4 regions of the Peribacillus sp. NJ11 genome follow, and region 1 is predicted to be linked to each of the others. Evidence: riboswitches for the same ligand, from Rfam matches in the RefSeq annotation. Region 1 holds a riboswitch; each other region holds the start of a gene.
The links. A riboswitch is a leader RNA that binds a small molecule or an ion and turns the genes downstream of it on or off. The one in region 1 is predicted to bind thiamine pyrophosphate.
Positions count from the first base shown of each region.

Region 2: it holds a riboswitch for thiamine pyrophosphate, as region 1 does, so the genes downstream of both, tenA (thiaminase II) here and QUF86_RS12965 (ABC transporter substrate-binding protein) in region 1, are expected to answer to the same signal.
Region 3: it holds a riboswitch for thiamine pyrophosphate, as region 1 does, so the genes downstream of both, thiT (energy-coupled thiamine transporter ThiT) here and QUF86_RS12965 (ABC transporter substrate-binding protein) in region 1, are expected to answer to the same signal.
Region 4: it holds a riboswitch for thiamine pyrophosphate, as region 1 does, so the genes downstream of both, tenA (thiaminase II) here and QUF86_RS12965 (ABC transporter substrate-binding protein) in region 1, are expected to answer to the same signal.

Region 1 covers NZ_JAUCFO010000001.1:2,625,920-2,631,935, reverse strand. Annotated here, with positions in the region: gene QUF86_RS12985 (TatD family hydrolase) at 1-560, opposite strand, end outside; gene QUF86_RS12980 (ABC transporter ATP-binding protein) at 579-1,322, opposite strand; gene QUF86_RS12975 (ABC transporter permease) at 1,306-2,088, opposite strand; gene QUF86_RS12970 (thiamine-binding protein) at 2,085-2,366, opposite strand; gene QUF86_RS12965 (ABC transporter substrate-binding protein) at 2,378-3,382, opposite strand; TPP riboswitch at 3,504-3,613, opposite strand; gene QUF86_RS12960 (protein-glutamine gamma-glutamyltransferase) at 3,933-4,760, shown strand; gene rarD (EamA family transporter RarD) at 4,852-5,781, opposite strand; gene QUF86_RS12950 (amidohydrolase) at 5,863-6,016, opposite strand, start outside.
Region 2 covers NZ_JAUCFO010000001.1:5,205,443-5,211,458, forward strand. Annotated here, with positions in the region: gene QUF86_RS25430 (acyl-CoA thioesterase) at 1-334, opposite strand, end outside; gene QUF86_RS25435 (M15 family metallopeptidase) at 465-1,004, opposite strand; gene QUF86_RS25440 (DinB family protein) at 1,080-1,571, opposite strand; gene QUF86_RS25445 (DUF459 domain-containing protein) at 1,923-2,624, opposite strand; gene QUF86_RS25450 (GNAT family N-acetyltransferase) at 2,840-3,346, shown strand; gene QUF86_RS25455 (aspartyl-phosphate phosphatase Spo0E family protein) at 3,420-3,614, opposite strand; gene QUF86_RS25460 (Fur-regulated basic protein FbpA) at 3,875-4,087, opposite strand; SAM riboswitch class I at 4,241-4,345, opposite strand; TPP riboswitch at 4,505-4,609, shown strand; gene tenA (thiaminase II) at 4,706-5,395, shown strand; gene thiW (energy coupling factor transporter S component ThiW) at 5,408-5,929, shown strand; gene thiD (bifunctional hydroxymethylpyrimidine kinase/phosphomethylpyrimidine kinase) at 5,898-6,016, shown strand, end outside.
Region 3 covers NZ_JAUCFO010000001.1:20,385-26,400, reverse strand. Annotated here, with positions in the region: gene QUF86_RS00130 (histidine kinase N-terminal domain-containing protein) at 1-1,082, opposite strand, end outside; gene QUF86_RS00125 (cation diffusion facilitator family transporter) at 1,328-2,212, opposite strand; TPP riboswitch at 2,460-2,562, shown strand; gene thiT (energy-coupled thiamine transporter ThiT) at 2,667-3,245, shown strand; gene QUF86_RS00115 (universal stress protein) at 3,327-3,848, opposite strand; gene QUF86_RS00110 (transglycosylase domain-containing protein) at 4,149-6,016, shown strand, end outside.
Region 4 covers NZ_JAUCFO010000001.1:4,283,914-4,289,929, reverse strand. Annotated here, with positions in the region: gene menB (1,4-dihydroxy-2-naphthoyl-CoA synthase) at 1-129, shown strand, start outside; gene QUF86_RS21035 (AMP-binding protein) at 148-1,785, shown strand; gene QUF86_RS21030 (SDR family NAD(P)-dependent oxidoreductase) at 1,838-2,584, shown strand; TPP riboswitch at 2,720-2,848, shown strand; gene tenA (thiaminase II) at 2,985-3,668, shown strand; gene QUF86_RS21020 (ECF transporter S component) at 3,682-4,266, shown strand; gene QUF86_RS21015 (ABC transporter ATP-binding protein) at 4,279-5,748, shown strand; gene QUF86_RS21010 (energy-coupling factor transporter transmembrane component T family protein) at 5,749-6,016, shown strand, end outside.

The sequences.
Region 1 (6,016 bases):
TCCCTCTCATAACAAACATCAGGTGTAATCGAAATGCTGTAGCCCTTTTCGGCCATTCGTTCGATTGTCCGGATATCACCTTTAAACCAATGAAAGTGTGCCTTTGTGATTTGATGTTTTTCCAAAAGATCGCAAACGATAGGTGCATCATCATGGACGGCATGAAGAATAACCGGCTTTTCAACCTCTTTAGCTAAAGCCAGGAACCTCTCCAGTATCTCTATATACGCTGAGTGATCAATATCGGGATTTTCCTGCCTTAAGTAATAGGGCAGCCCAACCTCACCTATAGCAAACATATTGTGCACATGTACCCTTATCCAGTTCAATAATTCGTCCACTTCTTCATTACTCGGGAGGGGCTGCTCTGGATGAAAACCGAAGGCAGGCTTAATTCGTGAATCTTTGCGTGAAAGCTGATAATTGTTAATGGAAGAGGTCAAATTCATGGAAACAGTCAGTAACGATTCCACATGAACCTTGTCCATATCAGTTAGAATCTGCTTCTGCTCACTTTCTTCATACCTATCCAAATGGATATGGCTGTCGATGATTCTCAAGTTTAGTCGCCTCCTTAATTAAGTCGAAACAGTTGGCTTTAGTGCTGCATATAATTCTCTCTTCAAATGGAAAAATTCATCACTAAGCAGCTGTTCTTCACTTCTTGGCCTTGGAAATGGCACTGCCACTTCTTTGATGACAGCAGCGGGTTTTGCTGATAACACATATATTCTATCTGAAAGGAAAACGGCTTCATCGATGCTATGCGTAACAAAAAGCACCGACCTCCGATTTTCTTCCCAAACGGACAGCAGCCATTTTTGCATTTGCAATCTTGTCAGTTCATCCAAGGCAGAAAAGGGTTCGTCCAGGCACATCAAGTCCTGTTGACTTAAGATACTCCGAATGAATGCGGCCCTTTGCTTCATGCCTCCAGATAATTCATGCGGATATGCTTTCTCGTACTCTGCTAATCCAGCTTTCACCAAAAGGGCTTTTGCCTTTTCTTTATCTCTGATCCCAGCAAGCTCGCTTCCAAGCAAAACATTTTCCAATACCGTTCTCCAAGGTAAAAGGGAAGGCTGCTGCGGCATATAGCTTATATGGCCCTTTAAGCCATTTATCTTTTTACCGTCCAGCGAAATGTTGCCATGATCCGGCTTCAAAATACCGCCTATCAAGTGGAACAATGTACTTTTACCACTGCCGGATGGCCCAAGGATTGTGACAAATTCCCCATCTCCCACATGGAAATCCATATTCTCTAAAATATTCTGTTTACCATCGAAAGAATAGGAGACATCTTTAATTTCCAGCTTCATCCTTTGCACCCTCCTTTATCTTCCATGAAACTAAGTGTTTCTCCAGGAAGGTGATGATTCCAAAAAAGAGCAGGCTCATTCCCATAATGATGAAAATGGCAACAAACACCCGATCTGTCCTGAACGCAGAGGAAGCGAGCGTCATATAAACACCAATCCCCGACTTTGCCCCAAGCCATTCCGAAATAACCGCACCCATTACACTATAGGTGGCCGAAATTTTCAGGCCCGAGAAAATGAACGGGATCGAGTGAGGAAGTTCAAGCTTCCAAAATAACTGGTTTTTTCCCGCTCCCATCATCTTGAAATAATGCTTGAGTTCGTATGGTGTCTGGCGAAAACCGTCCAATGAAGCAACCGCAACCGGAAAAAAACATACTAGCGAAATGACGATTAACTTAGGCATCATGCCAAAGCCAAACCAAATTACTAAAAGCGGTGCCAAAACTATGATAGGTATATTTTGTGATAGTATGAGCAGAGGGTAAACCGCGTCCTTCACGCCTGGAAACAGATGTAGGATTGCCGCGATTAATAATCCAATGCAGCTTCCAATAAAAAAACCCGATAACGCAAGCTCAGTTGTTGATGTAAGGTGACCAAAAAGATTCTGGGACGACTCAATTCCTTCAATGAAAATGGCCGACGGAGCGGGAAGCAGCCATTTTTCAACCTTTAATAAGACTGTCACTGACTCCCATATTATCAGCAACAATAATAAAAGAAAGAAGGGAGCCCCCTTCTTCCAAATTCCCCTTCCGGTCATGCCCGATATTTCTCCGTTAACGTATCCATCGTAATTCCGCTCGGCTGAAATAATATTTTCACTTGGGATATGACATTCGGCGAGCCTAATTCAATCATTCTTACATTCATTTTTTCTATCACGGCAAAAAGTTCGGAAAGCTCACCCTCCATTGTCGTTTCAAGCGGGTGAACCTCATACTTGACACCTGATTCATCAATGATCTTGATTGCTTCGTCGACCAAAGGGATGACATCCCCTTTAGGAATGATTTGTATACTAATTAATGAATTGGCCATTGTATTTCCTCCTATTTTGGTAAAAATTCATTGGTAAATGCTTTTTCAGGATTGAAATCACCTTCAAGAAGCTTATTTTCCGTCATCCAATCACTGTAATTCTTCCAAATTTCAAGCTTTTGTTCACCCCAACGCGGAGCATCATCCTGATACTTAGCTGCAAGCCACTCCTGGCTTTTCTTCACTAGTTTTGCATCAAGATCCGGGGCAGACTTAATTAGCATGTCTGCTGCATCACCAGGGTTCTTTATCGCAAACTGGTACCCTTTCGAAGCTGCATGAACGAATGCTTTAACAGTCTCGGGATCCTCTTTTATCATCTTTTCATTCGTTGTCAAAACAGGTGTATAGTAATCGAGCTTATCCGAGTATTCGGTTAAGTAAACCATATTAAGCTTTTCATTTCGCAACTCAGCCTCAATACCTGTCCACCCATAATATATCCAGGCAAAATCTATATCCCTTTTAACCGAAGTGAAAAAATCCGTGTCTCCTGTATTCACTATATCCACTTTATTTACATCCGCATTTTCTTCTTTCATGAGTGAATCAATGATGGCCTTTTCAACCGGAGACCCCCAGCCACCATACGTTTTCCCTTCAAAATCCTTGGGTGTTTTAATGTTTTTTGCCTCAGGTGAAGCAAATCCAGATGTATTGTGCTGGATGACAGCAGCTACCGAAACAATCGGGACGCCTTGCACGCGGGCCTGCGTAATGCCCTCCTGGTAGCCCACGCCAAATTCGGATTTCCCTGAAGCGACAAGCTTATCAGCTCCAGCTTCACCTGGCATGATAATATCCACATCCAGACCTTGTTCTTTAAAATATCCTTTTTCCTTGGCTACATACAAACCTGTATGGTTTGTATTCGGTGTCCAATCGAGCACGACCGATACCTTTTTTAATTCTTTATTGCCTTCATTTTTAGATGCTTCTTCTTTTTCATTAGTTCCGCCTGCACCGCATCCAGCCAAAAGGAACAACGAAGTCAACAGTGGTAAAAATTTATTCAAGTTATTATCCTCCTACACATCATATAAGATCCATATGCCGGAACCATAATGGGGCGCCAGGGTCTATAAAAATACAAAAAACGCCCGAAGATGAATTCGGACGTTAACATACAAAACAGAAAGTCAGTAATAATATGTTCCCTCCGCTGGCATCATCCAGATCAGGTTCAAAGAGTCAGCATCTAAAGGACGCAATCTCAGCCAGCTTTACTGGCCCCCCTACATTTCTCGCACATATGAACTTTTCTCTCTCATTATATCAATTCATTCAGAAAAGGGAATACTAATTTGCTCCTTCTCCCTAATTGGAAAGGTATTCCTCCTAAATGTTTAGCACAGCCACCAAAACATCTTTTTGGAAAATGATAATCATTGTAAGCAAAATGATCATCCCTCTTGCCATACCAATCATTCTCGGTTGCCATGATGCCTGAAATGCTCCAAATGGTCATTTCTTTGCATGCATTCATATAATGAGCATTACCTGTAGACTTTTTTGTGTACTGGTTTTATAAACCCTTCATTTCATAAACAAAAGGTGGATATGATCATGATAAAGATTAATCACAAATGGTTAGATGTCAGTCAAATCCAACCAGGTGTAGCATCTGATACATCGCTTGAAATTCTCCAATTGCTGGCGGAAGATTCTAACGTTTTTGAATACCGGAACTTCGGATACCTTAATTTCGATATACAACTGAGGCACCGAGTCATCGAGGCCGCCATTTCGTTAGATAAAAGCAGTCCAGAATTTTCCACGCTTGATGAATCGGCAAGCAATGAACAATATTGGCGCGTTTCAAAGGATGGCACATTTACCCTTCAGCCAGGGATTCCCCCTCATGCCGCACTCCTGGACATTTTTTTGAATGGAAGGCTTTACGCTTTCGAATGCGGTACAGCGATAGTCGTCACTTTTTTAAAGGCCATTTTGGATTTAATCGGTCCTAGGAATTTTGACTATCTTTTTTCAAACGTATTTCTATATGACTTTCGCCCTCCAAGCAATATGGCTCTTGATATTCATCAAGGAACGGATTATTTACCAGGGGATTGCGTTTACTTCGAAAACCCTGATCACGACTTGGAAACTCCTGAATGGCAAGGTGAAAATGCCATATTATTAGGGAACAACCTCTTTTATGGACACGGGATCGGGATTACCACTGCACAGGGAATCATCGATGAATTAAATAGCAATAGAAAGCCGAACGCCACCATATCGGCATTCCTGACAACGCATATCATTAACTTGGATAGTTCCTTCTATAGCCAATTCCTGGAAAATAATCCTCGTGCAATGCCCGTTGACAGTCCTGTCAGCCTTTCCAATTGTATTGTTTCTGAAATAGGTCCGAAGATTTACCTTTCATGACCCTGGCATTTCCCCTATGCCGTAAAACCGTTTTATTATATACCGGCATAAAAAAATGCTTGGGAGAGATCTCCCAAGCATTTTTTCTTATTCACGCACCAATATTCCCTTTGCCTTTAAACCTTCGGGCACTTGCCTGACCCCATTTCGTAATGGATAACGTATAAACCGCCAAGGCTGACCATATGAATAAAAACGCTAAAAGATGTGCTTTAGTAAAACTTTCATGATAGACGAATACCCCGATCAATAAGGATAAGGTCGGAGCGATATACTGAAAAATGCCCAGCATCGATAACGGGATCTTCTCCGCCCCTTTTGCAAAATATAAAAGTGGCAAGGCCGTGACAATCCCACCGCCCACCAACAGCAAGCTTGTGCTTCCCGCTGTAAAGAATTGCATTTCTGATTGGTTCATCAAGTATATCAGGTAACCCAGGGCCAGAGGCGTTACCATCATCGTTTCGAGAGTCAGTCCGATCGCCGACTCGGCCTTGATCATTTTTTTTGCCAGACCATATAATCCAAAGGTCATGGCCAAAACAAGAGAGACCCACGGGATCGTACCGAAATGAATGCCAAGGATCAAGACTCCGATTCCTGCAAGCAGGAACGATATGATTTGTGCTCCGCTCAATTTTTCTTTTAAGACTATCACTCCCAATAGTACACTAACTAGCGGGTTGATATAATATCCAAGGCTCGTGTCGAGGATCCGTCCTGAGTTAACGGCCCAGATGAACACACCCCAATTAGCAGTAACGAGCAGTGACGCCGTTAGTAATGCTGCAAAGAGTTTGGGATTTCGCAAAATGATTTTGACATAATCAAGAAACGCTTGCCATTTTTTCATGAACATCAATAAAACCAGCATGAAAACGAAAGACCATAATACCCTCTGAGCTAAAATTTCCGTAGCACCGACTCCCTGTAGGAACTTCCAGTAAATCGGCACGACTCCCCACATCATGTAAGAAAGGGCTGCATAGATCGCCCCTTCTTTTTGTTCATCCACTTTCATAACCTGCCTTCTTTCCATTTACATTCCTTTAACCGAATTCCATTTAACTATTTTGTATATCCATTTCTTTTTTTGTAACCGTTAATTATTATCATACATGATTCTGTCATCGATGACCGTCATGACCGCCTCAGCTTTTAGGAGATCATCCGGCGCAACAGCAAAGACATCCAGATTAAACACGGTAAAATCGGCATCATACCCTTTGATGATCTGACCGCGGCGTTTTTCCTGG
Region 2 (6,016 bases), 2.6 Mb from region 1:
AAAAGGAAATGACGCATAAATTCCGATCTCCTGTAACTAAATCCTCTGCAATCACCTTTACGATGATTTCCATTGATGTTCTGCCCGTATAGGTCACGAAGCTTTCCAGGCAAACTGCATTTCCTTCGTGAATAGGGTGCAGGAAATCGACAGAATCGGTTGATGCCGTAACGACGTTGCTTCGCGCATGACGCATGGCGGATATAGCCGCTACATCATCAATGTATGCCATTAGTTTGCCTCCGAACATCGTACCAATGTTATTTGTATCCGGCGGGAGGACAAGGCTTGTTTTTATGACCAAAGAGTCCCGGCAATGTTTTATTTCTTCCATGGTGACTGCACTCCTTTATGACTGATTTCTCACTAGTCCACTTTATCGAATTATTACCTGTAAATCAATTCACATGCTTATTTTCCTGCTTTTAGTCAAAATTATTCGGTTAAAATAAAGCGTCCCACTCTCACTGCCCTTTTGGCTGCTTGCCTTGTTGCAGCTCACGCAGGCTCAAACCAAATGTCATTTGTAAATGAGGATAATCCTTAAACCCTGTCCAATCCCCGCCCCAATCAAAACCTAACCCTTTAGCGATGGTTACGACTTCCATCCAATCCGACTTTCCATTATCGTTGCCGTCATAACCCATATCCCAAATGGCCTCACCTTGTTTGTTTAGGAGGGCAAAATCTATCGCCAAACCGAAATTATGAAGAGACTCCCCACCTTTTGCATTCGTTACGATGTTCCCCGTGCTTAAACGGCCTTTTTCATAGAGTTCATTTTGCTCGGCTAAAGAACGGAACCCTGCCGTAATGATTACTGGGATGCCTTTGTCATTGGCCAATTGAATGAGCTCGTCTTTTTTGTCGGCGACGATCGGATTCAGCTCGTCTGTCAGTTTGATTTCATCTAAATCAGGCGGAAGCATATACTTGAACAAGAGCCCCAACAACAATCCGAAAAAGCCCAATATCAGACATGTCCTTACCCAAGTGGCTTTCACTGAAAAACCCTTCCTTTACTATAACTGTCTTAAAGTCAAAAACTCAACCAAAGACGGATGAGTTTTTTTCTTCTATTATAACTTTGATTTCAATTCTTCTATTTGCATTAAATGCCGTTTTTCATGTAGTCCCACGAACGAGATCCATTGCTTCAAGCTTAATTCTTTAAACAATGGGTGGGGAAAAGACTTTTGTTTGAGATCATTTTCTTTTGCTTGGTCAACGACTCTTATAAAAGCTTTGCGAGTTTCGGACAACTTATCCTTAACCTCATTCAAAGTTTGGAATGATTCTGACGGAATGACAAATGGCGGGGCCTGAACCTTCACTTCACGATTTAATGTAAGCTCGATCGGTTTATCAACAGCCGGAGTGCTATCGTCGCTTTTCAATTTATCGGCAATGCTCTTTGTTATGGCCCGTTCCATTAAATATAAATGATCCAACACCTGAATGATGCTCCATCGTCCTGCTTCAGGATGCGCGTTCAGCTGTTCATCCGATAGTCCGTTGACCGTATTTAAGAGTTCTTCCCTGATTTTTTCATTATCATTCACCTTTAGCATCTCCTCTTATAAGCCTGGCTAATCTCCTATAATTATTCCATGACCTATATGAATGTGTAAAATAATAATACTTTTTGACAGAAACGAACCGATTAATAGTTGTCTATTTTTTGAACAGCTCTATGATAGTCATAAAGGTAAAATTCGCCTAATATAAAGGACTATCAAAATTCATCAAGGGTATTCTAAATAGGAGTGATCGCCATCATTGGAGGATACTCCATTCAGCCACAAAAGCAGATACAAGCATCCCAGATCTTTGCAGTTCTCTTCCCAACTAAAGGCCATATCAAATTCCTAGCGACTTATGCAGGTAAAAATGCACAGAAAGCATTCTGTGCATTTTTGCTTTCATTTGAAATCATAACTTTCCAGAACCCGATTCGTAATGAGTTGATACCCTTTTTCATTCGGATGTATCTTATCACTGAAATACTCTGTTTTCTTTTTATTTTCAAAAAGATCATTTGTAGGAATGAATACCATCCGATCATCCTTTTCCGCTATTCCCTTTATTGCTTGGTTATAATCTAGAATGTGTTTTTCAAGTTTTTCATTGTCTTTAATTGGGTTATATAGCCCTACTACCAGTATATCCGCTTTATCGTTTGCCTTTATTAGGGTTGATATAATCTTATCCAGATGGTTGATATACTCCCGTTTACCATCATCGATTTTTCGGTCACTTATTTTCTCCAAGTTCCCGCCGTTACTATTGATCAAGTCATTCGTTCCAATATAAACGATGAAAGTATCGGCTTTATCAAGTTTCGTTTTAATGCGGTAATCATCAAGCTGCTTCATTACCCCATCCGTTTCCTGACCTTTTATACCGTAATTCCAAAAACTCACTTTTTGTTCCGATTCCGGATTATTCAATTCATCATCCAGACCGTCTACATATCCTTCCCCGTCCTTATCCCCTTTTCCATAGGTTAACGAATCTCCAAAAGCCATCACCCTTTGTACATCTTTCGCTTCCGAGGCTTGAAATTTATATGCAGCGAAACATATTATTAGTACAATAATTAATAAACCTGCTATTTTTTTCATTTGCTTCTCCTTTTGTCTATTTACTATGAAGTATTTAATCTTTTAAATACCCAAAAATCTGTAGTCCTAACATATAAAATGAATTGTCAGATAAAGAGCAAAGGGTGTATGATAGTATAAAACTTTCAATGGATTGGGTTTCATTCACCGTCCCTTAATAAAAAACCGGCGATACCCTTTATTCTGGAGATAGAATATAGATAGGAGTTTAAATCATGGAAGAGCACATAGAGTTTAGAAAGGCAGAACTATCGGACTTACCCAGGATCGTTGAAATATATAATTCGACAATTGCTTCAAGAATGGTCACGGCGGATACGGAACCTGTATCCGTACAATCGAGGGTTAAATGGTTTGAGGAACATGATTCAGAAAGTCGACCGCTATTTATCATTACTATAGAAGGGGAAACTGCTGGATGGATGAGCTTTCAATCGTTCTATGGGCGGCCGGCCTATAATTCCACGGCTGAAATCAGCATTTATATTGATGATTATTTCCGGGGAAAAGGAATCGGACAAATTTCGATTCAAAAGGCAATTGATGTGAGCCCAAAATTAGGGGTGAAGACTCTATTAGGTTTCATTTTTGCCCACAATGCACCAAGCCTGAAGCTTTTTTCCAAATTCGGGTTTGAAAAATGGGCACATTTACCTCAAGTTGCCGAGCTGGATGGCATTGAACGGGATTTGATCATTCTTGGTAAACGTGTCGATATTTAAATATATTTATTTAAAAGCTATTGCCTTGTGTAGTAGCTTTTTTCTCTGATTAAACGAGGACGAAATAGTGAATTTAGAAATACCTATATACTCTCTGGAGGGAAAAATATTCAGATTCTCTTTTATTTGTCAACGCATTTAACAGCGCATCCAATTCTTGACTTGCTTGAACAGTTAGAAGACTTGTAAAACCATAAACTGCTGCCAATTTGATCATTTCCTCTCTCTTTTCTTCTACTTTTTCTATAGTTACCTTCCGGCAAATCATATAAACACCTCCTAATTTTTCAATATTTTTACACTTTCATCATAATGAAACTCGTAGTTAAAATCAACTATTTTCCGGAAATTAAATGTGTTATTTCATAGGTTAAATGTGACAAAAAGCCTATTTCAGTCTCTAATTATGTATATTTTGTGACATCCTATATATAAACCTAAATAAAAAAAGCATCCACAAGTGTGATACATTGCGAATGCTTACATCATATCCCTATCCCACGAACCCAAAATATAGTCTATCGCTTACTATGTCATCCATTCCGAAGGAGACTCGTTATTAGGTCTATTTATAACAATCTTATATTCATCTTCAAGTACTTTTAACGGGGCATCGTAAAGGTGCCTTTCATCAGAGGTTTTGTATACTCCATTGGCCAATAACTCTTCAATAAGCTTTGCCTTCCTCTGTTCAATCCTCTTAAATAATTCCGCCATGTAAATGGCTCCTTTCCTAGTCATCATAAAGCCTGCTTCTAGTTGAGCTAAACTGTATTAACTGGTTTGATTTTCACCAAATTATATATACCTTTATTATTATGTCACTAAACGTTATTCCGCAAAAATAAAAGCCTCTTCTAATTCAAGAAGAGGCTGACAGTGTCCGTACGGCTCTTCTTATCTTCCAAGCATATGCTTGTTGGATTTAGCACAGTTCCCAAAATGGGTCTGCTGCCGAGGTTTCTTTGGGCCAAGTCCCTCCACCTCTCTGGATAAGAATTCAATATATAATTGATGTAGACATGATTTTATCCCAATAATCATCAAAAGTCAATTACCTGGATCTCCCTTTTTTCCTGAGCCATAAAGGATTCCCTCTTTCAAATACGGGTTGCATTTTCTTGTCTTTCTGATATGATGTCAGTAATTACATACAATTCACACCACTAGGGGAGTCTTTTTTAAGACTGAGATGGAATTAGTTCCGGACCCTTTGAACCTGAACCGGCTCATACCGGCGGAGGGAAGTGGATGATATCGTCCATTTACAGACTTTATCCATCTACCCCGTTCCGTATTCAGGAGCGGGGTTTTTTATTGGGTGTAAACAGGGGGATCCATTCTAAAGGAGGATGAACAATGGAGAATACTAAATTAGAAACATTCAGTGATAGACTTCATGGACGGGCAAAAGAGATTTGGAAAAGGAACCATTCACATCCCTTTGTCCAGGCAATTGGAAACGGCACACTTCCTGAAAAGAAATTTGCCTATTACCTGAAGCAGGACTATATCTATCTCATGGATTATTCCAAGCTCTTTGCTTTAGGTGTCATCAAAGCTCATAATATCGAAACCATGGCAAAGTTTGCGAGTATTTTAAATGAAACCCTTCAAGTTGAAATGGATATCCATCGGCATTATGCTTCAGAATTCGGAATCAGCTCCAAGGAATTGGAAGATACAGAACCCACACCAACCACTCTAGCCTATACGGGTTACATGCTAAATGCAGCTCAGCATGGGACTTTGGCAGACCTGATAGCCTGTCTCCTGCCATGTGCTTGGGATTATTATGAGATCGGTTTGCTATTGAAAGAACAAAATGGTGAAGCATTGGAAAACAATCGCTACTCTGATTGGATAAGGTCATATTCATCTCCTGAATTCGGTGAAGCACACAAGTGGCTGATTGCTTTGTTGGAAGAATTAACTGAAGGCATGCCCGAAAAGGAACTTCTTAGATTAGAAAAGCACTTTTTGGTGACTTCCCGATATGAATATTTATTCTGGGATATGGTTCAAAATGAGCAGGATTGGCCACTGTAGGTCGTTGATATGATGAATCCAATCAAGAAATTGACATTGACCGCCATGATTACGGCTATAACGACTTTAACCAGTTCATTTATTTTCATCCCTGCCGGATTTGCAAAAGTCTTTCCTATTCAACATCTGGCAAATGTCCTGACAGCCGTATTATTGGGACCTGCTTATGCGGTAACACAAGCTTTTTTAGTTTCCATCATTAGAAACATGTCTGGTACCGGTTCAATTTTCGCCTTTCCTGGCAGCATGATCGGTGCACTTTTGGCTGCCGTCGTATATCGAAAAACACAAAGCTTAAAATTCGCTTGTTTAGGGGAAGTGATCGGGACCGGCATTTTCGGTTCCCTAGCCTGTTATCCACTTGCAATCCTCCTATTGGGAGAAAAAGCTGCTCTTTTTGGTTTTTTACCAGCTTTTATGCTTAGTTCATTCGCAGGTGCGATTTTAGCTTTCATATTACTTAAAATACTTCTAAAAAATAATTATATGAAGGGGTTTTTTTATGAAAACAGCATTAACCATCGCAGGCTCTGATTCAGGGGGCGGTGCTGGAATACAAGCTGATTTAAAAACATTTTCTGCACATGGGGTCTTTGGAATGTCAGCAATCACAGCCGTAAC
Region 3 (6,016 bases), 2.6 Mb from region 1:
GTCGTTAGGAAATCGGTAGAGTGGCAGGATAAGGTTCCTTGATGTTTTAAAACGATTTCTTTACAGACGAATAGTCCCAATCCCGTTCCTCTTTTTTTTGTGGTGATGAATGGTTCAAAAATATTCGGCATTACCTCGTCTGGTATCTTCGGCCCATTGTTGGAAATATTTAAGGTAAGGATGCCGGGTGGTGACTCAGAGCCTGAAATGTAAATGGATGGGGAAGGCATCCCCGCAACTACATCAAGAGCATTTAAAATAATATTAAGTAATACCTGACGGAATTCTTCTTCAGAACCGGAAATTACTGCATCATCGGCAATATTACATGTAATGGAAGCATTTACTTCCAAAATGCTTGGATATAAAAATTCGATGACCTCGTTAACTAGCTTAGCAATGGAAAATAGATCTGGTGGTGATGTTGAGGTTTCCTTTTTGGAAATATTAAGAAATTGTGTAATCCGATAATTGAGCTGATCCAATTCCTTTGAAATGATATCAAGGTATTTTATTTCCGGTTGTTCTGCCTGTAACAATTGTATGAATCCCATGATGGATGTCAGTGGATTTCGGAATTCATGGACAAAGCTAGAGGTCATTTGGCCAAGGAGCGTCAAACGGTCTTTATGGTTTGGGCTTATGAAATTATAGCGTTCTTCTAGTTCCGTCGTTTTCAATTCGGTATAATGGGATAATGCAAAATGAATGAGTTTATCGAAGTAAACGTTTATTTGCTTAATTAGATCGGATATCTCTTCTTTGGGTGCTTCGGAATTCAAAACGTGCTCAATGATGATGGATCTGCCGATGGTTGCAGTGGAAAAGAAATTTTCCATATCCAATTGCTTATTAACTCGATCAGACGCAATTTTTCCCCCTACGACCTTCATTACATCGTCTATGTCAGTATCCGATTTTCCAAGCTGATCCATTAGCAGATTAAAGATATTTTCCACTTCTCCCTTAAAATATCCCATATATCCGTCCGGTAAATGCAGCAACTCATCTTTCCATTTGGATATGATACTGCTTTTTTGAGAAGATAAAAAGTGAATGGTCATTTCTCGATTAGATACCATTTTGCCCTCCATACTGTAGGAAAATGAATTTACTTTTGACCCAGAAATTAATGTATTAGAAAAAAATTACAAAATATTAAAATAATTACATCTTGCTTTTATGATAACAGATTAGAGTTCTTTTAACATGTGTCAATTGGATAAATATTCGTCAATCAATCGATAAATACCTTTTTTGACACAGTTTTATTACAGTGATTACATGAATTAATAATAAAAAAAGGTATCCGTAAAGTTAATGACGGTTACCTTTTTTTATGAAATGTATATGGTTCGATATGAACGATCACATGCTGGATATTATATTCCTTCAAAAGATTCTCTTCGATTTTAACCGTAATATCGTGACCTTGGATGACGGTCAAAAGAGGGTTAACATGAACGGTAGTTTCGAGCAGGATTTCACTTCCGTGCATACGGGCCTTAATTTCACTCATGTCTTTAACACCTTCTGTCAATATAATGGTTTGTCCGATCTTTTGCAGGAGCTGCTCGTCGAAACCATCGGTTAAAGAGATGGAGGCATCCCGAAAGATATCCCAGGCCGTTTTGCATATGATGATCCCCACGACTGCTGCAGCTATTGCATCAAGCCAAGGGATTCCCATCTTAGTACCGATGATTCCAATGAAAGCACCGACACTGACAAGGGCATCGGAACGATTATCCTGTGCAACGGCGTAGATGGAAGAGCTGTTGATCTTTTTACTTAATGCTAAGTTATAACGGTAGATTCCGTACATGAAGATTGCAGAGAATAGGGCGACATAACCGGTAAGCATATTGGGAACGGTTGTTGAATCTTGCTGGAAGAAGGATTCTATAGCACTGAATACAACCTGCAGGCCTACGGTGATCATGATGAAGGCAGCTACCAACGAGGCTACGGTTTCCGCCCGTAAATGTCCATATGAATGATTATCATCTGGAGGTCTCTTCGAAATTTTCAAACCAATCAATACGGCTATGGAAGCGATGATATCGGTCGTATTATTTAAACCATCTGCCCAAAGTCCTTTAGAATCACCGAAATAACCAAATGACAATTTAAGGGCAGACAAGAATATGTAAGCGGCGATGCTTATGTAGGCGCCTTTTTCAGCTGAAATCGAATGTTTATCCATGTCCATTCCCTCCCCAATGTAAATTAGGCTTAATAAAGATATCAAAACAAACCTTAGTGAGTCTATAGAAAAATTGTCGTATTTAACCATCTAACTTGGTTAATTGCAGATGTATTGAAGGTATGTAAAGAAGTTGTTTATAAGAAAGAATATCTCCATAAAATGGGAATGACAAGTTGTTGACATATACAATTTCTTTAGTTGTCAATTAAAGAAACTAGTAGTATATTCTAACCGAGGATCGAAAAATAAATACTTCCACAAGGGGAGCCAAAAAGGCTGAGAGTGAACGGTTGAGTTCAGACCCTATGAACCTGATAGTTAGCACTAGCGTAGGGATGTGGTTTTGGATACAAGCAATACTGGGCATCCATTACCGCCCCGGTGTTGCTTTTTTTGCGCAAAATTGGCAGGGGGAACTCATGGACACTTTTTCATTTTTGGAGAAAGGAGTGGCATGATGAAAAATAAAACGTTATTCATGACAGAGGTCGCCATTTTTGCTTCATTGGCTTTATTACTGGATATGGTCTCTGGATTCATTTTTTCAAGAATCTGGCCTCAAGGGGGTTCGATTTCAATAGCCATGGTACCTATTTTTCTGATGGCATATCGTTGGGGCATAAAAGGTGGGATGTTAGCCGGATTGTTACTTGGACTATTGCAGATTGTAAGTGGTACAGCATGGATCGGAACACCGATTCAAGGCTTCATTGATTATTATCTTGCCTTTATGGTTGTCGGGATATCCGGTGTATTCATGAACAAGTTTGTAAACAGCTATAAAGAGGAAAAGCGTTCCAAAGCGAAATTATACGGGATTGGTGGCATGTTTTTGGGCAGCTTCCTGAGGTTTCTCTGTCATTTCACTTCTGGAATCGTGTTTTTTGGATCTGCAGCGCCAAAAGGACAGCCAGTAGCGGTTTATTCATTCATTTATAATGGGACTTATATGCTGATCAGTTTTATTTTATCGGCCATTGTGGTGATGATGTTATATTCGGCAGCTTCAAATGTATTACTGAAAAAAGCCTATTAACAAGAAAGCCGGATTCTACAAGAATCCGGCTTTTTTTCGGAGAATGACCAAACGATACGTACAGGGCGAACTGGCTCAATCTCATTTTGCAATGAATACCGAACAGGGGGCGTTTTTCGCAATTGAACTACTTGTACTTCCCAGAAAGAATTTTTCCAAACCGCTTTTAGAGCTATTGCCGACGACGATGAGGTCGGCCGCAGTTCTTTCTGCATATTCACATATGCTATCTGGCGCATGTCCTTCCAATATCTCGAATTTCCCCTTGACTTGACATTCACTTAGCAATCTCAACGTATTACTTTCTGCGTTCCGAACACTATTCTCGATGGGGGAAGGGGTGTCAATTACCTTTTGTTCTCGCTGTTCAACTTCAACGACGGGATGTGTCTGAACGGGATCGACATAAAATCCTGCAGCGGGTACGAATCCAGGAGCTGTGACGTTTCCCATGATACTCTGTTCAACCTTATCATTTAGGACATGGACTACGGTCAGCTCAGCTTCAGGAAAGGCCTTTTTGATTGTTGCTCCATATTCCACGGCCTGTGTACTCTCTTCATTTCCATCAAAAGCGACGACAATATTTTTTACGTCTTTCATAATATCATCTCTCCCATTTATAAGTCTTTAAGGTGTTATACCCACTTTTAAATGGCTTCACGCCTTTAATTGGTATATAGATCGCCAATTACGGGTAAAGGATAGATACGAGCATTGTTAAAATGGTTGGATGAAATCCTGGTCCTTCAATTAGTTGGCGTGCTTTATTTTTCATTCGGAAGGAATATCATCAGCAAGGAAGCCGGTACGCGAGTATAGTGCTAAAAGAAAAAGCGACTGAGCTGCAGCCTTTTAGTCAATCGACGAGTTTTCTTTAATAAAAAGGGTAAAATATTTTTAATGAAACATGTCGCAGATGGGAAAATGGGGGTACAAATGAGAGGGTTAGTGAAATTAGTTCTAATTATAATATTGGCGATTGTGGTTTTAGGCGCCGGTTCACTCTTGTATTTCAGGCAGGGTGCAGATATAAGCCATCTTGAAAATAATCTTCAGCAACCGACAGGAATCTATGATCTGGATGGGAATCTTGCCAGTACGATCACGGCAAATAAATCCGAAGGTGTTGCGATAGATGAAATACCGGAACATATGAAACAAGCGGTGGTTTCCATTGAGGATCACCGTTTTTATGAACATCACGGTATAGATTATCAAGGGATCTTGCGAGCCTTGGTTAAAAATGCGAAGGCTGGAAGTGTTGTTGAAGGCGGGAGCACGCTCACCCAGCAGCTTGTGAAAATCACGATGCTGGAATCGGATCGAACATTGAAGAGGAAGATAGGAGAGTTTTTTCTAGCCCAGGAAGTTGAAAATCAATATACGAAAGATGAAATTCTGGAAATGTATTTGAATCAAGTTTATTTTGGCCATGGGGCATGGGGAATCAAAAAGGCTGCAAATATTTATTTTTCCAAAGAGGTCTCTGAATTGACCGTTGCCGAGGGAGCCTTGCTGGCGGGTGTCATTAATCTACCATCCAAACTTGATCCATATAAGAATTTGGACGGAGCAGTGAAGCGGCGTGATTTGGTTCTTTCCAGAATGGCGGAACATGGTTATTTGACGAAAGATGAAGAAGCAGCCGCAAAAAAAGATTCGGTGACACTTCTTATGGGGGAGAAGGAAACCGATCCATTAAGAGGTAAGTATCCTTATTATGTTGATCATGTTTTATCGGAAGCATCGAGTAAATATGGAATTAAGCTTGAGGAACTGCTTTCAAAGGGCTATAAAATTTACACTACACTGGATCAATCCATGCAGCAGGCTACAGAATCCGTGTATGCGAATGAAGCCAATTTTCCAGTTGGAACGAGTACAGAGCAAATGGTTCAAAGCGGGTCAGTCCTCCTTGATCCTGAAACGGGCGGGATAAAGGCACTAGTCGGTGGTAGAGGTGAGCATCAATTCATGGGATATAACCGGGCAACCCAGCTGTCAAGATCTCCGGGTTCATCCATTAAACCACTTGTCGTTTACACTCCAGCGGTTGAGGAGGGATACGATATCACTGACCCTTTAAAGGATGAAAAAATGAGCTTCGGTGAATATGAGCCAACAAACCTGAGCGGTGAATACAAAGGAGAAGTACCCATGTATGAAGCGGTGATGAATTCCTTGAATGTACCAACGGTTTGGCTATTGAATGAGATTGGCATCGATAAGGGGCTGGATTCACTTGAGCGGTTTGGGATTCCGTATGACAAGGATGATCGAAATCTGTCGCTAGCTCTAGGAGGGATGAGGAAAGGTGTGTCCCCGCTGCAGATGGCAGGAGCCTTTTCAGCATTTGCAAACGATGGGGAAAGGGAGGAAACTCATGCCATTGTAAGAATAGAAAATAACGATGGAAAAGAGGTAGGGGCCTGGAAAGAGAAAAGCACCAAAGTAACCTCTAAAAGCGTCGTCGATAAAATGAATGCGATGCTGCTTGGTACAGTGGAATATGGCACAGCTAAAAACGCGGCTGTTTCCGGTTATGAAATAGCAGGTAAAACAGGTTCCACACAAGTGCCCATCGAAGGGATTTCAGGGGTTAAAGATCAATGGTTCATCGGTTATTCACCTTCACTGGTCGGTGCTGTATGGGCTGGATATGATAAGACGGATGAAAAAAATTACCTAACGACACACAGCAGTCAGGGAAGTGCACTCATCTTTCAAAAAATAATGTCGAAAGCTCTACAGAATCAAGCGGCTCAATC
Region 4 (6,016 bases), 1.7 Mb from region 1:
AACATTCAAGGGATTTCTCAGCTATCGATGGGCAGTTTAGCGATGTTTTACAATACACAAGAATCGGAAGAAGGAAAAAATGCCTTCCTGGAAAAGAGGCCTGTAGATTTTAAAAAATTCAGAGGTTGATGAGGGGGATGGAAACTGGTGAAATTGGAGACGATTTTGACTCAGGAATATGTGGGGAAATATCAAGGCGTTTGGCCAAACCGAACGATCTTGGATTATTTGAATGATGCTATAGTAAAGCATCCAGATAAGATAGCGATTATCGATAAAAAAAGTAGTTTTACTTACAAGCAGCTTGGTAAGTTGGTCGATCGAATCGCTTTGGGTCTCTTGCATATAGGATTGGGTAAAGGGGATGTTGTCTCTTTTCAACTGCCTAACTGGAATGAATTTATAATCTTACATTATGCTGTTACAAGAATCGGTGCCATTAGCAATCCCTTGATACCGATTTATCGGGATAGGGAAATTGGCTATATGGTTGGGATGGCAGAATCAAAAATGATTGTTGTACCAGATTATTTCCGTGGGTTTTATTACCCTGACATGATTGAGAGACTAAGCCATCAATGGCCATCAATGAAACATATATATGTGATTGGGGACAAGGCGCCGAAGGGGATGAAACTGTTCTCCTCACTATTTGAGGAAACTTGGGAAGACCGGATGGATTCATCCATTTTGGATGAAATCACACATGACCCCAATGATGTGACTGAAATTATCTTTACCTCGGGAACCACTGGAAGTCCAAAAGGAGTAATGCATACACATAATACTCTTTGTATATCAACGGATTATTGGATTGACCACTTACATTTAACCTCCGATGACGTTCTTTTCATGGCGTCAACGTTCGCTCATCAAACAGGTTTTGGTTATGGAGTTAGGCTCCCTACTCATATTGGAGGTACGGGAGTCTATCAAGACATTTGGAATCCGAGAGAGTTTATTGAATGGGTTGAGAAGGAAAAGATAACGTTTACGGCGGGAGCTACTCCTTTTCTGCAAGATACGGTTCAAATGGAAGGGATAGAAAGTTATGACCTCAATTCGCTACGAGTCTTCGTAGCTTTAGGTGCCCCGATTCCCAGGCATTTAGTAAAGGAAGCCGTGGAAAAAGTACCGTTCAAGATATTGTCAGGATGGGGACAAACGGAAGATGGCTTGGTAACCTTGACGAGACTTGAGGATCCAGAAGAAAAACTGATGAATACCGACGGAATTCCCTTTCCGGGGATGGAGCTAAAAGTAGTGGATCTTGAAGGGGAGATCTGTGCTCCGAATATAGAAGGTTCTTTATTAGTAAGGGGTCCGGCTCTTTTTGTCGGCTATTTTAAACGGATCGATGATACTTTAGCTGAGTATAGTGACGGATGGTTCATTACCGGTGATCGAGCATTTATTGATGAAGATGGATTTATCCGGATTTCTGGAAGAAACAAAGACATAATCATACGTGGTGGCGAAAATATTCCAGTCGCTTATGTAGAAAATGTATTGTATGAACACCCGGATATTTCTAGCGCTCAGGTTATCGCTGTTCCAGATTCTCGTCTTCAGGAAAAAGCATGTGCATGTATCAGCATGAAAATGGGGAAGAGCCCGATCACGATGGATTCCATGCAGGAATTTCTCTCGGAAAAGGGTTTGGCCAAACAATATTGGCCTGAATTTCTTGAAATAATGGATGACTTTCCTCGTACGGCAAGCGGGAAAATCCAGAAATTCCGGCTCCGGGAAATGATAAATGAAAAGATAATAGACAATATATAAGCAGCTTAAATAAATCCATATTGACTAAATGGTGAAAGTGGAGGGGAATATGATGAATAAAAGAATGGCATTTATCACAGGTGCCGGAAGCGGAATTGGCAGAGAGATTGCAAAAAAATTGGCTTCTCGCAATTTTAACATCATCGTGGCTGATATAAATCATAAAAATGCAGAGGAAACGGTTTCTATAATCGAAAAGTCGGGTTTTGAAGCCAGAGCGGTCCATTGTGATGTAACGAAATTAGAAAGTGTTAAAAAAGCCGTTGAAGAATCAGTGAACCATTATCAAAGAATAGATATATTGGTTAATAATGCAGGCTGGGATAAGGTGGAACCTTTTTTAAAAAGTGATCCCAGCACTTGGAAAAGGATTATCGATATTAATTTACTTGGGCAGATCCATACTTGCAAGGAAATTTTACCTCTCATGATTGAAAATGGTTACGGCAAGGTAGTAAATATTGCATCAGATGCAGCTAGGGTCGGATCAAGTGGAGAGGCAGTTTATTCGGCTGCTAAGGGAGGGGTGATTGCCTTCACAAAAACGATAGCAAGAGAAATGGCACGTCACAAACTCAACATCAATTGTGTTGCACCAGGCCCTGCTGATACTCCTCTATTTCAAGAAATAGGCTCTTATAATGATGGTATAGCAAGCGCCTTGGAAAAAGCTATTCCATTTCGTCGGCTAGCTCAACCCGAGGACATTGCCAGTGCTGTTGCCTATTTCGTTTCGGAAGATGCAGGGTATATTACGGGGCAAACTCTTTCCGTAAATGGTGGATTAACAATGGTTTAATTGATCGTGGTTAGGCGGGTATGCAAGATTGAAAGGCTAGTAATCCTAAAGCAATATAGCTTGAAAACTTTTTCTAATCGTTTGACAATTGGATTTATCGTGTTAATATAAAGGCAAATGAATTATATATACAATTTGTACCACTAGGGGTGCTTTATAGGTGAAATTTGATTTTACCTGAGAAGCTGAGATTAAAGTATGACTTTAAGACTCTTAGAACCTGATCTGGTTTATACCAGCGTAGGGAAGTGGGGTCTGGGACAATACGTTTCTGTATTATTTCAAGTACAACCACTTTCTTTACGTTAAAGAAAGTGGTTTTTTATTTGCAAAAAAAGAGGTGATTAAAGTTTTTTATCCCGTATCATTCATTGAAAAATAGAATTTGGAGGTAATGGACATGAAGTTTTCAGAGGAAATCCGCCAGGAAGTTGATCATATTTGGGAAGCTAGTTTTAATCACCCGTTTGTTGCAGGAATTGGAGATGGCACATTGCCATTAGAGTGTTTTCGTTTTTATGTCATGCAAGATGCCTATTATTTATCTCATTTTGCTAGAGTTCAAGCTTTAGGAGCAGTAAAGGCAACAGACTTACATACAACAAGCAGGCTTGCCGGCCACGCACAAGGAACATATGAAGCGGAGTTGAAGCTTCATGAAAATTTTTCTGAGAGATTAGGCATCACAAAAGAAGAAAGGGAAAATTTCAAACCCGCCCCGACTGCTTATGCTTACACTTCCCATATGTATCGTGCGGCGTATTCTGGACATTTAGGGGATGTTATTGCAGCTATCTTGCCATGTTACTGGCTGTATTATGAAATTGGCGAAAAGCTGCAAGGGTGTGAACCGGAAGAGCCGATTTATCAAGAATGGATAGCGGCTTACGGAGGAGAGTGGTTCCGCTCTTTGGTGGAAGAACAAATTGCGAGGCTTGATGAGATTGCTGAAAAAGTAACAGATGAAGATAAGGAAAGAATGAAGGAACATTTTATCCTTAGCAGCCAATATGAATACTCATTTTGGGAAATGGCTTATCGCTTAGAGACATGGCCTGTTCATAAGGAAATACTGGAAGTATAAAGGAGAATGAAACATGAAAAAAGGATTGAAATTAACGGATATATTAGTCACTATCGTGATTGCCGTAGCATTTGGAATCGTTTATATCCTTTGGGGTTCGATTTATTATTCCGTTAAACCATTCGGATTACATCTAGATCAACTTATTTATGGAATGTGGTTTATAGCTGGCCCCGTTGCCTTTTTGATTTTACGGAAACCGGGTGTAGCACTTCTGGCAGAGATAGCTGCAGCTTCCGGTGAATTCTTTCTGGGTTCACCATGGGGGTTGACCGTACTCTTATATGGGGTGGTCCAAGGTTTGTTCGCTGAACTGCTGTTCATGGCGTTCAGATATAAAAAATTCAATATGTCGGTGGCCGTTTTAGCTGCGGTGGCTTCCTGCCTGGGATCAGTCATCATGGATTTTGCATACGGGGAAATAGGTGCGCTCTCCCTTTGGAATCTATCGTTATTCATGATTGCGAGGTTCTTGGGTTCCATATTCTTTGCAGGTGTAACAGCTTATTATCTAGTTAAAGTCCTGGAAGCAACAGGAGTAACTAATCTTGTTCGTCCAGTTTCAAGTAAAGATTATGCAGAACTGGACCAAAAGTAGAGGTTGATGGCCATGGAACGAATCGTTCATGTTGAGAAGTTAAGAATGAAATTTCCAGGTGATGAGTCCTTGATTTTCAAGGACTTATCCGTCTCATTTGATAAAGGTGAAAAAGTTCTATTGTTGGGACCATCAGGATGTGGTAAGTCGACTCTTTTGCAAGTATTAAGCGGATTAATTCCGAATTCCATCGAAGTTCCGATGAAGGCGGAAGAATTGAAGTGTCCTTCTTCATGGGGATATGTTTTTCAAGACCCTGATAGTCAGTTTTGCATGCCATTTGCGGATGAGGAAATTGCCTTCGTCCTTGAGAATCTTTCCGTCCCTAAGAAAGAAATGAAAGAGAAGATCCAAAAACATATCCATGAGGTAGGATTGAACCTAAAAGATATCCATACAAGTATTGATACATTATCAGGCGGGATGAAACAGCGTCTGGCCATTGCTTCAGTATTGGCCCTTGAACCGGAAGTGATATTTTTAGATGAACCAACCGCCATGCTCGATCCGGAAGGAACAAAAGAAATTTGGGACTTGTTGAAGGGAGTCGGACGAGACAAGACGGTTATTATCGTGGAACATAAAATTGATCATGTTTTAGAATTCATCGAACGAATCGTGCTTTTTAATGATGACGGTCAAATCATAGCTGATGGTCCAAAAGATACCATTCTTTCCCTATATAAAAATGAAATGAAAGAACATGGAATTTGGTTCCCTGGTGTTTGGGATGAGTATGTACATGACCATGAGCTCATTCGTGAAAACCCATTTAGTGTTGGTTCCCCCCTTATGCATGTGCAAGGTTTTAGCGGATTCCGGAAAAAGGAAGCGAAAATCAAGGTTGAAGAGCTGCAGGTCAATTCAGGGGAATGGATTGTAATCAGTGGAGAAAATGGCGCGGGGAAGAGTACTCTTTTACATTCACTGATGCAGTTCATAAAAACGAGTGGTAAGTATGAATTAATGGGGTCCCCTATTAGAAGGGTGAAAAATCTAACGGATCATATGACGTTTGTTTTTCAAAATCCTGAGTTTCAGTTCGTTGCAAATTCTGTATATGAAGAAATTGCTTATTCATTGAGAATTGAAAAAAGGCCGCAACAAGAAATCGAGGAGAGAGTCCGATCATTGCTTGGAGTGTTCCGCCTTGAGGCACATCGGGATAAACATCCGTTTCAATTATCAATGGGTCAAAAGCGTCGCTTAAGTGTAGCTGCCTCAATCGTAATAGACAAAAAAATCATTCTCCTGGATGAGCCAACCTTTGGCCAAGATTCGAAAAATACCTTTGCATTACTGGAATGGTTTGAGGAATACCGAAGGCGCGGAACAACAGTGATCATGGTAACTCATGACGATCATATTTCAAACAACTTTGCAACCAGGATCTGGACGGTTAAAGACGGATACGTAATAAGGGATGAAAACATCACGCAATCAGGATTTATGGAGACAAAAGTTAAAAGGAGTGTCATGTAGATGAATGTTACAAATACAGAAACATGGCTCCATAAGGTTAATCCAAGCCTTAAACTTTGTGTATTGCTCGTGTTATGCATCGTGGCGCTATTCATTCATGACCTGAATTACATGATGAATATTACCATTGGCGTTTTACTTTTATTTTTGTTTTTTACCGGGCATTCGATAAAACGCATCTTACTTTTGTCGATCCCTTTTTGTTTCATTTTTATATCCACCTCTTCCGCAATGATATTATTCGGACAAGGTGAAACGGTTTGGTTTG